Regions from separate parts of the Oceanisphaera sp. W20_SRM_FM3 genome, predicted to be linked through region 3. Evidence: riboswitches for the same ligand, from Rfam matches in the RefSeq annotation. Region 3 holds a riboswitch; each other region holds the start of a gene.

Region 1 (3,281 bases), on a different contig from region 3:
GGTGGATAGTAATTACAAGACACCATATGGCCTAACGAGCTGTGATAAAGCTCAGCAAGCCCGGGTATATTAAGCTGCTCAATCAATGCCAGTTCGCTATTGCGTACCGCTGTTTGCAGTTCATCCCATTGCTCAGAAAAAAAGCCGTGAAATTCTTTTGGGAAGTCCGCCGGAGGGTGAAACTCTGAGATAACAAACGAGTGCAGCATATCTCGGTAGTCTTGATTAGTGCTGTCCGTTTGGCCCCAGTAAGAATAGCCCTCTTGGATCTTGGCAAAGTTAGCCTGTAAATACGGTTTTTTATATTCGGTATCCTGCAACACAAAATTACGCAAGGCGTGGCGCAGCTGGGTGTCATCTTTACCCAGTATTTGAGTTTCAAATATCATAAAATCTGGTCCTTAATAGTGGTAAAAATGGCTTATGCAGTTTGAGCCGCGAGCGTTGAATTGCTCGAAGAGCTAAGCCGAGAGTCGAACTCGGCTTGCCGACGATGCTTATGCCATTGCCACCATCCATACAGACCTAACAGTAAAAACAAACCGTATTGCAAGGCATAAATAGGCGAGCCTTTAGCGAGATAAATATGAATACCCAGCACATTGACCAACACCCAGATTACCCAGTTTTCCATGCGTTTTCTTGCCATTAAAAACTGAGCAAAAAAGTTCAGCACTGTGCTTGCTGAATCTCGCACTAACATGGATGGTTCGGGGATCCAGCTAAATTGGCTCGCTAAGGTAGAAACTATCACCGCCCATACCGCTATGCACAAGATGACGCTTGCGCCGAGTAGATATTGGCGCGGACGCGATAGCCAACTGGGTACTAATACCAGATTGGTGTTGGGATCTTTACTGCATATCCAAGCTCGCCAGCAGTAGATTTGAATGGGGATATATACCAAGTACATGATGGCGTCTGATAGCAAACTCCAGCTAAAAAAAGCCAAATAAGCAGAAATACTCGACCACACCATGCCCAGTAACCAACCGCTGCGTTTTTCTTTGGCTAGTAATATTAAGCCAAACACACCGGCCAGAGTCGCAATAACTTCTAAAGGTTGTTGGCCCAGCACATATCTCCACTCAACGGCAGTTAACCAGCTTATGAAAGCCTGCATTATTTCCATAGTGACCACTCCTTCGCAGGAACGAGCGAGCCTAGAACAAAAGACATATAAGTAGCAGTAATAGCTGTTTGCAGTAAATCAGTAATCGCAGTATTTAAAAGGGATAGTCGAAACACGTTTAGTCTCCGTATAAGTTTATAGATATAAATACGAAAACCGGGTAATTACGAGAGCAGGCAGGTGAGGGCAGAGCAGTGCATTGCGGCTTCCTATTCCTACGCCGGTATTAGCCGGATCAGGTTCAAAGGGTTCGCGTCTGCGCATCTCAGGCAATCGTAACTGCCACCCCTTAGGATATGACTTAATGTTATAAGTATAGCCGCATTATACTCATTTTGGTATAAAGGTCTAGGTTAACGCAAAGCTGCTTCAAGCAGCGCCAAGCTCAACGAAAAGATATATTTGCCACGGAAGAACACGGAACCCACGAAAAAATAGAGATTAGATCGGAAAGGGATTTTTATGGTAAGGGCTAAAACACCACGCCGTGAGTAGGCGGGCTCTGGTTCTTACCATTAAAATTTCTTTGGCTCTTTTTGACCTTATCTCATGTTAATTTTTTCGCATGTTTGGTGGGTTTCGTTGCAAAAGTAACATTTGTCTCTGGTTGACAGTTTTTTACTTTAAACAGCGGCCCCTGGGTTCATCGCTTTGGTGCAGCACCACATCGGAATGCAAAAATTCAGCCGCGTCTGCTGAGTCTTGTACCTTAGTGGCACTGCGCGCTAGCATCTCGGCTTCAAACTCGGTAAGCACACGCTGGCGTATGCCATCTTGTCGCCAGTTCGATTGCACTCGGCAGCTTCTAACAATAATGCGCGCCAGCGACAGTGCATCCAGCAGCGCTTGGTTGGCACCTTGCCCTTTGAACGGGCTCATGGGGTGCGCCGCATCGCCAATCAGCGTGGCGGCTCCGATTTGTGCTAATAACTCAGGCGTGAGCAAGGCTCTGTCGTATACCGGATAGCCAGATATCAGTGCAGCTGGCGTGGCCGCTAAAATCTGCGGAATAGGCGAGTGCCACTGGGTACGTCTACAGGCTTCGGCCTTTAGCGCCTTGGCTCCTTGGGCGCTCAAGGTTTTAGCGTCATCTTCAAGCATGGGGAAGCTTAATTGCCACATCACAGAGTTGGCATCATAGGGCATAACATAAATGCGCTCATGGCCATTGGCAGTTTGAAATACAGTGGCCGAATCCATCAAATCACTGTCTACACCTTGCAGCGCACTTAACGGGCATATGCCTAAGATGGCGATGCAATCCAGATAACGCAGCGAGCTGATGTCGTGCCCCAACACTAAGTTGCGCACCGCGCTTCGAATACCATCGGCTCCTACCACTAGATCTGCCTTGGTCTGCTTTATTGTTCTGTCCACCGCAAAGCTCAGCTCAACACCTACTGCCGTTTCTTTAAAGTCGACTAACTGATGACCCCATTTTATTGCATCTTGCTGATGCGGGGGGGCATCTAACTGTTCCAGCAATGCCAAGCGCAAAGACTGACGGGCAATATGCACGTTAGTGCGCTTAGGTGCTTGAGTTTCATCTGAGTGCAGCCACTTTCTCATGCCCCATTCGCCGAGCACTTTACCGTCTGTGGTGTGCACCACATGGCGAGTAGACACTAAGCCTTTTTCCAGTTCAAAAATGCCTAAGCCTTCAATGGCTTTGCTGGCTTGTTGCAAGGTAAGGCCATAGCCCTGAGAGCGGGCTTCAAAGTTGTTATCACGCTCATACAAAGTGAACGGAATACCACGGTGTAAACAAGCCACGGCCAATGCCACGCCGCCAATGCCGCCACCAATAATAGCCACAGTTGGATAATTTTCTGTGTCTGGCGCAGGTGGACGATCGGCCTTGATCAGTCCCGATCCGCCACAGCTAGGGCAAGAAGATAAGTGCGCCTTAGGGCGAGCGGGCGCCGAGCCGCCGTGCTTTTCAAACTGCGCCAACGCGGCCTGATAGCTAAGCTTCACTTTCTTACGGATCTTCTGACTGATCCGCCCTCGCCCCTGACACTTAGGACAGGGCGCCCAGCTAAGCTGTGCTTCATTAGTTAACTTGATGTTGGCGGCCCTCATAAGAAAAAAGTAAGCAAACTCTTAAATGCAGGGCGCAATTGTAAAGCAGTAGCCAGCACTTTCATTG
Region 2 (3,281 bases), on a different contig from region 3:
CAGTTTCGTGGTTGCCATTGATATCGACCATTTGAATGGCGATAGATTCTTGTGCCGCCGCATACTCACGCACCTCTTGGGTGATCTTCATGGAGCAGAATTTAGGCCCGCACATAGAGCAAAAGTGCGCTACCTTGCCGGACTCTTGAGGCAAAGACTCATCATGATAATCACGGGCCGTTATTGGATCTAAGCTTAAATTAAACTGGTCTTCCCAACGGAATTCAAACCGCGCCAAGGACAAAGCGTTATCACGAATCTGGGCGCCCGGATGACCTTTGGCTAAGTCAGCCGCATGGGCGGCTATCTTATAGGTGATCAAGCCCTGCTTCACATCTTCTTTATTTGGCAGACCTAAGTGCTCTTTTGGCGTGACGTAACACAACATGGCGCAGCCGTACCAACCAATTAAAGCAGCACCTATGCCAGAGGTAATGTGGTCATAGCCAGGGGCAATATCGGTAGTCAGGGGCCCAAGCGTATAAAACGGCGCCTCATGGCAATGCTCTAACTGCTCTTCCATATTGCGTTTGATCATGTGCATAGGCACGTGACCCGGGCCTTCAATCATCACCTGCACATCGTATTCCCAAGCAATCTTAGTTAGCTCGCCCAGCGTATACAACTCGGCAAACTGGGCTTCGTCGTTAGCATCAGCAATCGAGCCGGGGCGCATGCCATCACCGAGCGACAAGGACACGTCATAGGCGGCACAGATCTCACAAATATCGCGAAAACGCTCGTAAAGAAAACTTTCTTTATGATGGGATAAACACCATTTGGCCATAATAGAGCCGCCACGGGAGACGATACCGGTGACGCGCTTGGCAGTCATAGGCACGTAGCGCAGCAAGACGCCGGCGTGAATAGTGAAGTAATCCACGCCCTGCTCGGCTTGTTCAATCAAGGTATCGCGGAACACTTCCCAGTTTAAGTCTTCGGCCACGCCGTTTACTTTTTCCAACGCCTGATAGATAGGGACTGTGCCGATTGGCACTGGACTGTTACGCAAGATCCACTCGCGAGTCTCGTGAATATTACGCCCCGTCGACAGGTCCATCACGTTATCGGCACCCCAGCGGGTGGCCCACACCAACTTCTCAACTTCTTCTTCAATCGACGAGGTTACCGCCGAGTTACCGATATTGGCGTTGATCTTAATCAAGAAGTTGCGGCCGATAATCATAGGCTCAGATTCGGCGTGGTTAATGTTGGCCGGAATAATAGCGCGACCTTCGGCCACCTCTTTGCGTACAAACTCAGGGGTGATGTTCTCTGGCAGGTTGGCGCCAAAGTTTTCGCCCTTATGTTGTTTTAACAGCATTTCATCACGCACCCGCTCGCGGCCCATGTTTTCACGGATGGCGATGTATTCCATTTCCGGCGTGATAATGCCTTTTCGCGCATAGTGCATTTGCGTCACACACTGGCCTAACTTGGCTTTGCGGGGCTTAGGCATATGCTCGAAGCGCAAGTGATCGTAGCCATCATCCGCCATGCGCTCTTGAGTGAATTCTGAGCTGACTTGTGCCAATTCTATGGTGTCGTCACGGTCCAAAATCCACTGACGGCGCAGCTGTGGCAAGCCTTGGCGTACATCTAACTCGACTTCTGGATCGCCATAAGGGCCTGAGGTGTCATAGACAGGAATAGGGTCATTAGGCTCAAGAATGGGATTTTCTTCACTGCCGCCTTTGAAACTATCGGCTAAATGAATTTCACGCATCGCCACACGAATATCTGGGCGTGAACCTTGCAGATAAATACGCTGAGAATTCGGAAAGTGTTCGCCTTTCAAGTTATCGATAAACTCTTGAGCTTGGCTGCGGACTTCGCGGCGGTTCACTTTTTTAGGTTGTTGATCTGAAACGTTAGTTAATTTTTGGTTTGCTGCTTTCGTTGACATTATTTTTGACATAGCAATCTCACTTAAATCCATGTTGGGTGAAAAAGCTTGTCAGGAGTGTTGATAAGAAAATGGCAGAGGAGGGTATGCGCCAAATTCTCACTTGCTTCCCTTACGCAGGTATTAGCCTGATCAGGTTCAACGGATCCCACTTACTGTGGTCTCAGCCCATATAGAGCACTCCGACAAGATAGTGGCCAGTAAAACAGATCCAAATCACAAAAGCAAAGCGGTTATTGATTATAAATAATTCAGCTAACTGCCGACAAAAGAGCCGATAACAGCGTTCAACATGACAAAATCGCAGATAAATACCGCATGTTGCAGCTAAAAATACTTTAAAGGTAATAACGCTACCAATGCCTAATGAGATCTAGGCGGCTAGCCATATAATCGCGGCAATGTTAATTTCAGGTAAAGATAATAGCCCTAACTGGGCGGCCTGTTCAGAGATACCAATATGCTGATTAACCTTTATCACTATCAATTACCCTTAACTTTTCCGCTCACTATCAATGGCGCAACTGTGGCGGTACGGGACGGTTTTTATGTAGAGATTGACGGCCATTGGGGTGAGGTGGCGGCGCCAATTGGTGAGAATGAAGCCGCTGTGCTGCGGGACTTAACCGCAGCTTGCGAGCACTTACGCCAAGGCCGACGTCATGAAGCCGAATTGCCGGCGGTGCAGTTTGGCTTAGATTGCGCGCTGGCTAAAATAAGCACTATGCCTTTATTCGCGATAGCCTCTTTACCGTTATTGGAAGGCTCAAGGGATCCGCTGGTGCGCGCTTGGCGCTGTCGGCGAATACATCCAGAGCGGGCTTGGCTTATCCTCACCGGTGATGTGCATTACGACGCAGGGTTAATACGCGAGCTGTGCATGTTGGCGCCCAAGGTGCGCTTAGTGCTGGACGCAGGCGCTTGTTTACACAGTGAGCAGATCATCGATTTATGGTCACGCATCGAGACTCGCCGTATCGACTGGCTACTGGATCCCACTACCGAGTTAGCTGAGGCGCAAACCTTGAGCAGGCTGCACTCAATACCGGTCGGCCTCGACTTAGCCCGTTATGCTGATTTTGCCTCGACCGCAGCAGCTGACCTGAGCAATGCGGAGTTCGCTAAGGCGGTGATCGTTAGACCAGCGCAGTTGGGCGGCCTTGCCCACAACCAAACGCTGGTCGCTCAGGGCCACGCCTTGGGGCTGGAAGTTATGCTGGGCGATAGCTTACAAAGTGGCCTTGGTCAGCATCAGTTAGCCCATTTATCTTATCAGTGGTTGCCAGATGCACCATTGGCGCTAGGCCGCTGTCGTTATCTGCTGGACTCAGGCGTAGATGATCGAGGAAAACCCCAAATAGCTGGACTCACGCCG
Region 3 (3,281 bases):
TATGGCGTTGTAGGCTTGATAACGTGCGTTATAAAAGCCGAAGAATACCGGAAAGGCGGCGGCACAGCATAATAGGTCGGCTAATAAGAACAGATACAACACACTGAAGCCCTGAGACGCCACTATCAATACCGGAATCGAGATCAACACTATCAACCAGCGCGATAAGCCCAGCAGACGGTTGGCGCTAAAGTTGGGCAAAATGCGCCGCAAATCCACCACTAACATGCTAGCAATACCGCTAATGGTCGAGTCGGCACTGCTCATGATCAAGGCCAGCCCAAAGGGCACTAAGCCGATGGCAAACCACAGCGGCACATTAGATAACAGCACATCAAACACCGCCACAGAGCCATCACCGGGTAAGTCTAAACCGACGAAGGCCAGACCGAATAACCCCATGATAAAGATGAAGATAAAGCTCATCAGACCACTGACCAGAAAGCCATTGCGAATCGCTTTGTTGTCTTGGGCGGCAAAGATGCGCTGCCAAGTACCTTGATAGAAGAGGCCAGTTAACACCACGGCAATAAAGAAAGTTAAGCCGGATTTAAAACCACTCATATCAAAAGGATTTAGCAGTGCTGGCGCTTTTTCTTTAAGGCCGGCAACGGTGGGGCCAATGCCGCCCACCGCTTGCCAGCCAAAGAAGATCAGTAAGATTAGGAACGGCAGTATCACTAGCATCTGTACGCGGTCGGTAAAAATAGTGACTCGCAGACCGCCGTATAAGGTGTAAAGCAAGGTGGCAAACATCACGATAGACGCCGTGGCCCATAACGGCACGGGTGCCAGCAAACTGACCATTTTAGCGATGGCGGTGAGGCCTGCGGTCAACGAGATAAACATGTAGAACATCATGATCACCATCACGAAGCCGTACATAGTTTTACCGTAACGATGCAGCACAAACTCGGTTAGGGTATGGCCTTCGGGGATCAGCTCACGCAGCCGTTTACCTAAGGGGATCATCATAAAATTAGGGGCGAGTGAACCCAGTGCATAACCGGTCACGGCACCTATGCCGCCCCAAGTCGCCGCTTCGGCGGGGCCAAATAAAATCCAAGCGCCTAAGGTGGTGGCCAGTAGTGTGAGCATGGTGGCCATGCCATTTTGGCTATTACGGGCCACCACAAAGTCTTCAATTTGGTCTTGTTGGCGGCGGGCATATAGCATACCGGGTACGGCAAATACGGCGGCAAATAAACAGAGCCAGAGAATGGCTTCGGTAGTGCTGAGTAACATGAGTTCTCCCTTTGCCAATAATTAGGCAAGCATATGTACATCGTCAATCATTGACGTTTATATGAACGATAATATGCCGGAGAACACAGGCGCAGAGAGGGAATGCGAGACTTGTTCCTTCCCTTCGCCGGCATTATCCGGATCAGGTTCTAAGGGTTACCGCAGCAAATTGCGGAATCTCAGCCAACTTGGGTGCAAATTCTGCACCTTAGGCTCCCCCAGGAATGGCGATGAGAGTAAGAACAAATGTGATGCTTGTCAAATTTTGGACGAACAGCGCCGAGCGCCCGGCGCCAAGCACCAAGCTAATAGACAAACCCACAGCAAAACTTATTTTTGCCACGTAACTCGCGCCAAAACGGTGCCCTACGGGAGCGCGTTTTTTGTAGGAGAACATTTATTCTCGTATTACGTTGTAAGCGTAAATTTTTTAAATATTTCCGGCTGCGCCGAAATGCGAGAGCAAGCGTTCGCCTACAAAGGCATAAAAAAAGCCCCAAACCATAGGTTCGGGGCTTATTATTTCGCTAGGCGCTAGGCGCTAGGCGCTAGGCGCTAGGCGCTAGGCGTTAAGTTACTTAACCATCCAGCTGATGGTTTCACCGGCACGAATGGGCACCAACTCTTCGCCGCCTAACGGCAAAGTGGTAGGCACAGACCAGGTCTCTTTAACCAAGGTAATAGTGTCGGCGTTGCGTGGCAGACCGTAGAAGTCGGGGCCGTTATGGCTGGTAAAGGCTTCTAACTTATCCAAGGCACCTGCTTCTTCAAATACTTCCGTATACAGCTCAACGGCGGCATGGGAGGTATAGGCGCCAGCACAGCCACAGGCGGTTTCTTTGTTTTTCTTAAAGTGCGGCGCCGAGTCGGTACCCATAAAAAACTTCTTGTTGCCACTGGTGGCGGCTTTCACTAAGGCTTGCTGATGGGTGTTGCGCTTTAAGATGGGCAAGCAATAGTAGTGCGGACGAATGCCACCCACCAGCATGTGGTTACGGTTAAACATTAAGTGATGGGTGGTAATGGTGGCGGCTACATTGTCGCCGGCTTGCTCCACAAACTTCACCGCGTGCTCGGTGGTGATGTGCTCAAGCACGATTTTTAAGTTGGGGAAGTCGCGCACTACGTTTGGCAAGATAGTTTCGAGGAAGACTTTTTCACGGTCGAAAATATCGACACTGGCATCGGTCACTTCACCGTGCACCAGTAACAAGATGCCGGTTTCTTGCATCACCTCCAACACAGCGTAAATATTCTTAACATCGGTTACGCCAGAGTCGGAGTTAGTGGTGGCACCGGCTGGATACAACTTACAGGCTACGATTTTACCGCAGTCCTTGGCGCGACGGATCTCTTGCGGATCCGTTTTATCGGTCAGGTACAAGCTCATCAAAGGCTCAAACTGGCTGCCTGATGGGCGCACTGCCAATATTCTGTCGTAATAGGCCAGCGCCAATTCGGTAGTGGTGGCAGGCGGCAACAGATTAGGCATTACCAGTGCGCGGCCTAAATAACGGCTGGCGTCGGCGACCGTATCTGTAAGTAGTGCGCCATCGCGCAGGTGTAAATGCCAATCGTCGGGGCGAGTAATGGTCAGGCTAGTAACTTGTGAGCTCATCAAAGGTGTTCTCCATTGCATCCAGACCGCCATTATCTACTGCCGAGCTGTTTTAACCAAATCGAAGATAGCCATAAGCGATAAGCTGGAAGCCAGAAGAAAAATCAAAACATAAACAATACAGAGCCAGATTAAAGAGATATATGGTTAGACGGCAGAAAGCGGAGTGTGTTCTTTAGCTGACCGCTTATAGCTTCCGGCTTTCAGCTCCCCGCAGGGGTATGCTATGGTCTAGCTCGTGACACGGGGTGTCGGGCAGCACATCTGCTCGGCTGAGATAACACCCGTCGAACCTGATCCAGTTCATACTGGCGAAGGGATGTCAGCCATTCGGCTCACGGCAACGCTGCCCATCTGCCTTCGCCTCTGACTTTTTAGAGGTAGTAAAGCCATGCAACAGAATCCTATTTCACCAACC

The links. A riboswitch is a leader RNA that binds a small molecule or an ion and turns the genes downstream of it on or off. The one in region 3 is predicted to bind thiamine pyrophosphate.
Region 1: it holds a riboswitch for thiamine pyrophosphate, as region 3 does, so the genes downstream of both, pnuC (nicotinamide riboside transporter PnuC) here and ACEN2G_RS12485 (sodium:solute symporter family transporter) in region 3, are expected to answer to the same signal.
Region 2: it holds a riboswitch for thiamine pyrophosphate, as region 3 does, so the genes downstream of both, thiC (phosphomethylpyrimidine synthase ThiC) here and ACEN2G_RS12485 (sodium:solute symporter family transporter) in region 3, are expected to answer to the same signal.

Annotation. Positions count from the first base shown of each region.
Region 1 covers NZ_JBGQOP010000023.1:13,997-17,277, forward strand. Annotated here, with positions in the region: gene ACEN2G_RS11655 (2OG-Fe(II) oxygenase family protein) at 1-389, opposite strand, end outside; gene pnuC (nicotinamide riboside transporter PnuC) at 422-1,132, opposite strand; TPP riboswitch at 1,328-1,432, opposite strand; gene ACEN2G_RS11665 (FAD-dependent oxidoreductase) at 1,751-3,109, opposite strand.
Region 2 covers NZ_JBGQOP010000017.1:11,229-14,509, reverse strand. Annotated here, with positions in the region: gene thiC (phosphomethylpyrimidine synthase ThiC) at 1-1,906, opposite strand, end outside; TPP riboswitch at 1,997-2,101, opposite strand; gene ACEN2G_RS10055 (o-succinylbenzoic acid (OSB) synthetase) at 2,367-3,281, shown strand, end outside.
Region 3 covers NZ_JBGQOP010000027.1:2,237-5,517, reverse strand. Annotated here, with positions in the region: gene ACEN2G_RS12485 (sodium:solute symporter family transporter) at 1-1,245, opposite strand, end outside; TPP riboswitch at 1,348-1,475, opposite strand; gene pyrC (dihydroorotase) at 1,820-2,863, opposite strand; TPP riboswitch at 3,098-3,200, shown strand; gene ACEN2G_RS12475 (3-oxoacyl-ACP reductase) at 3,255-3,281, shown strand, end outside.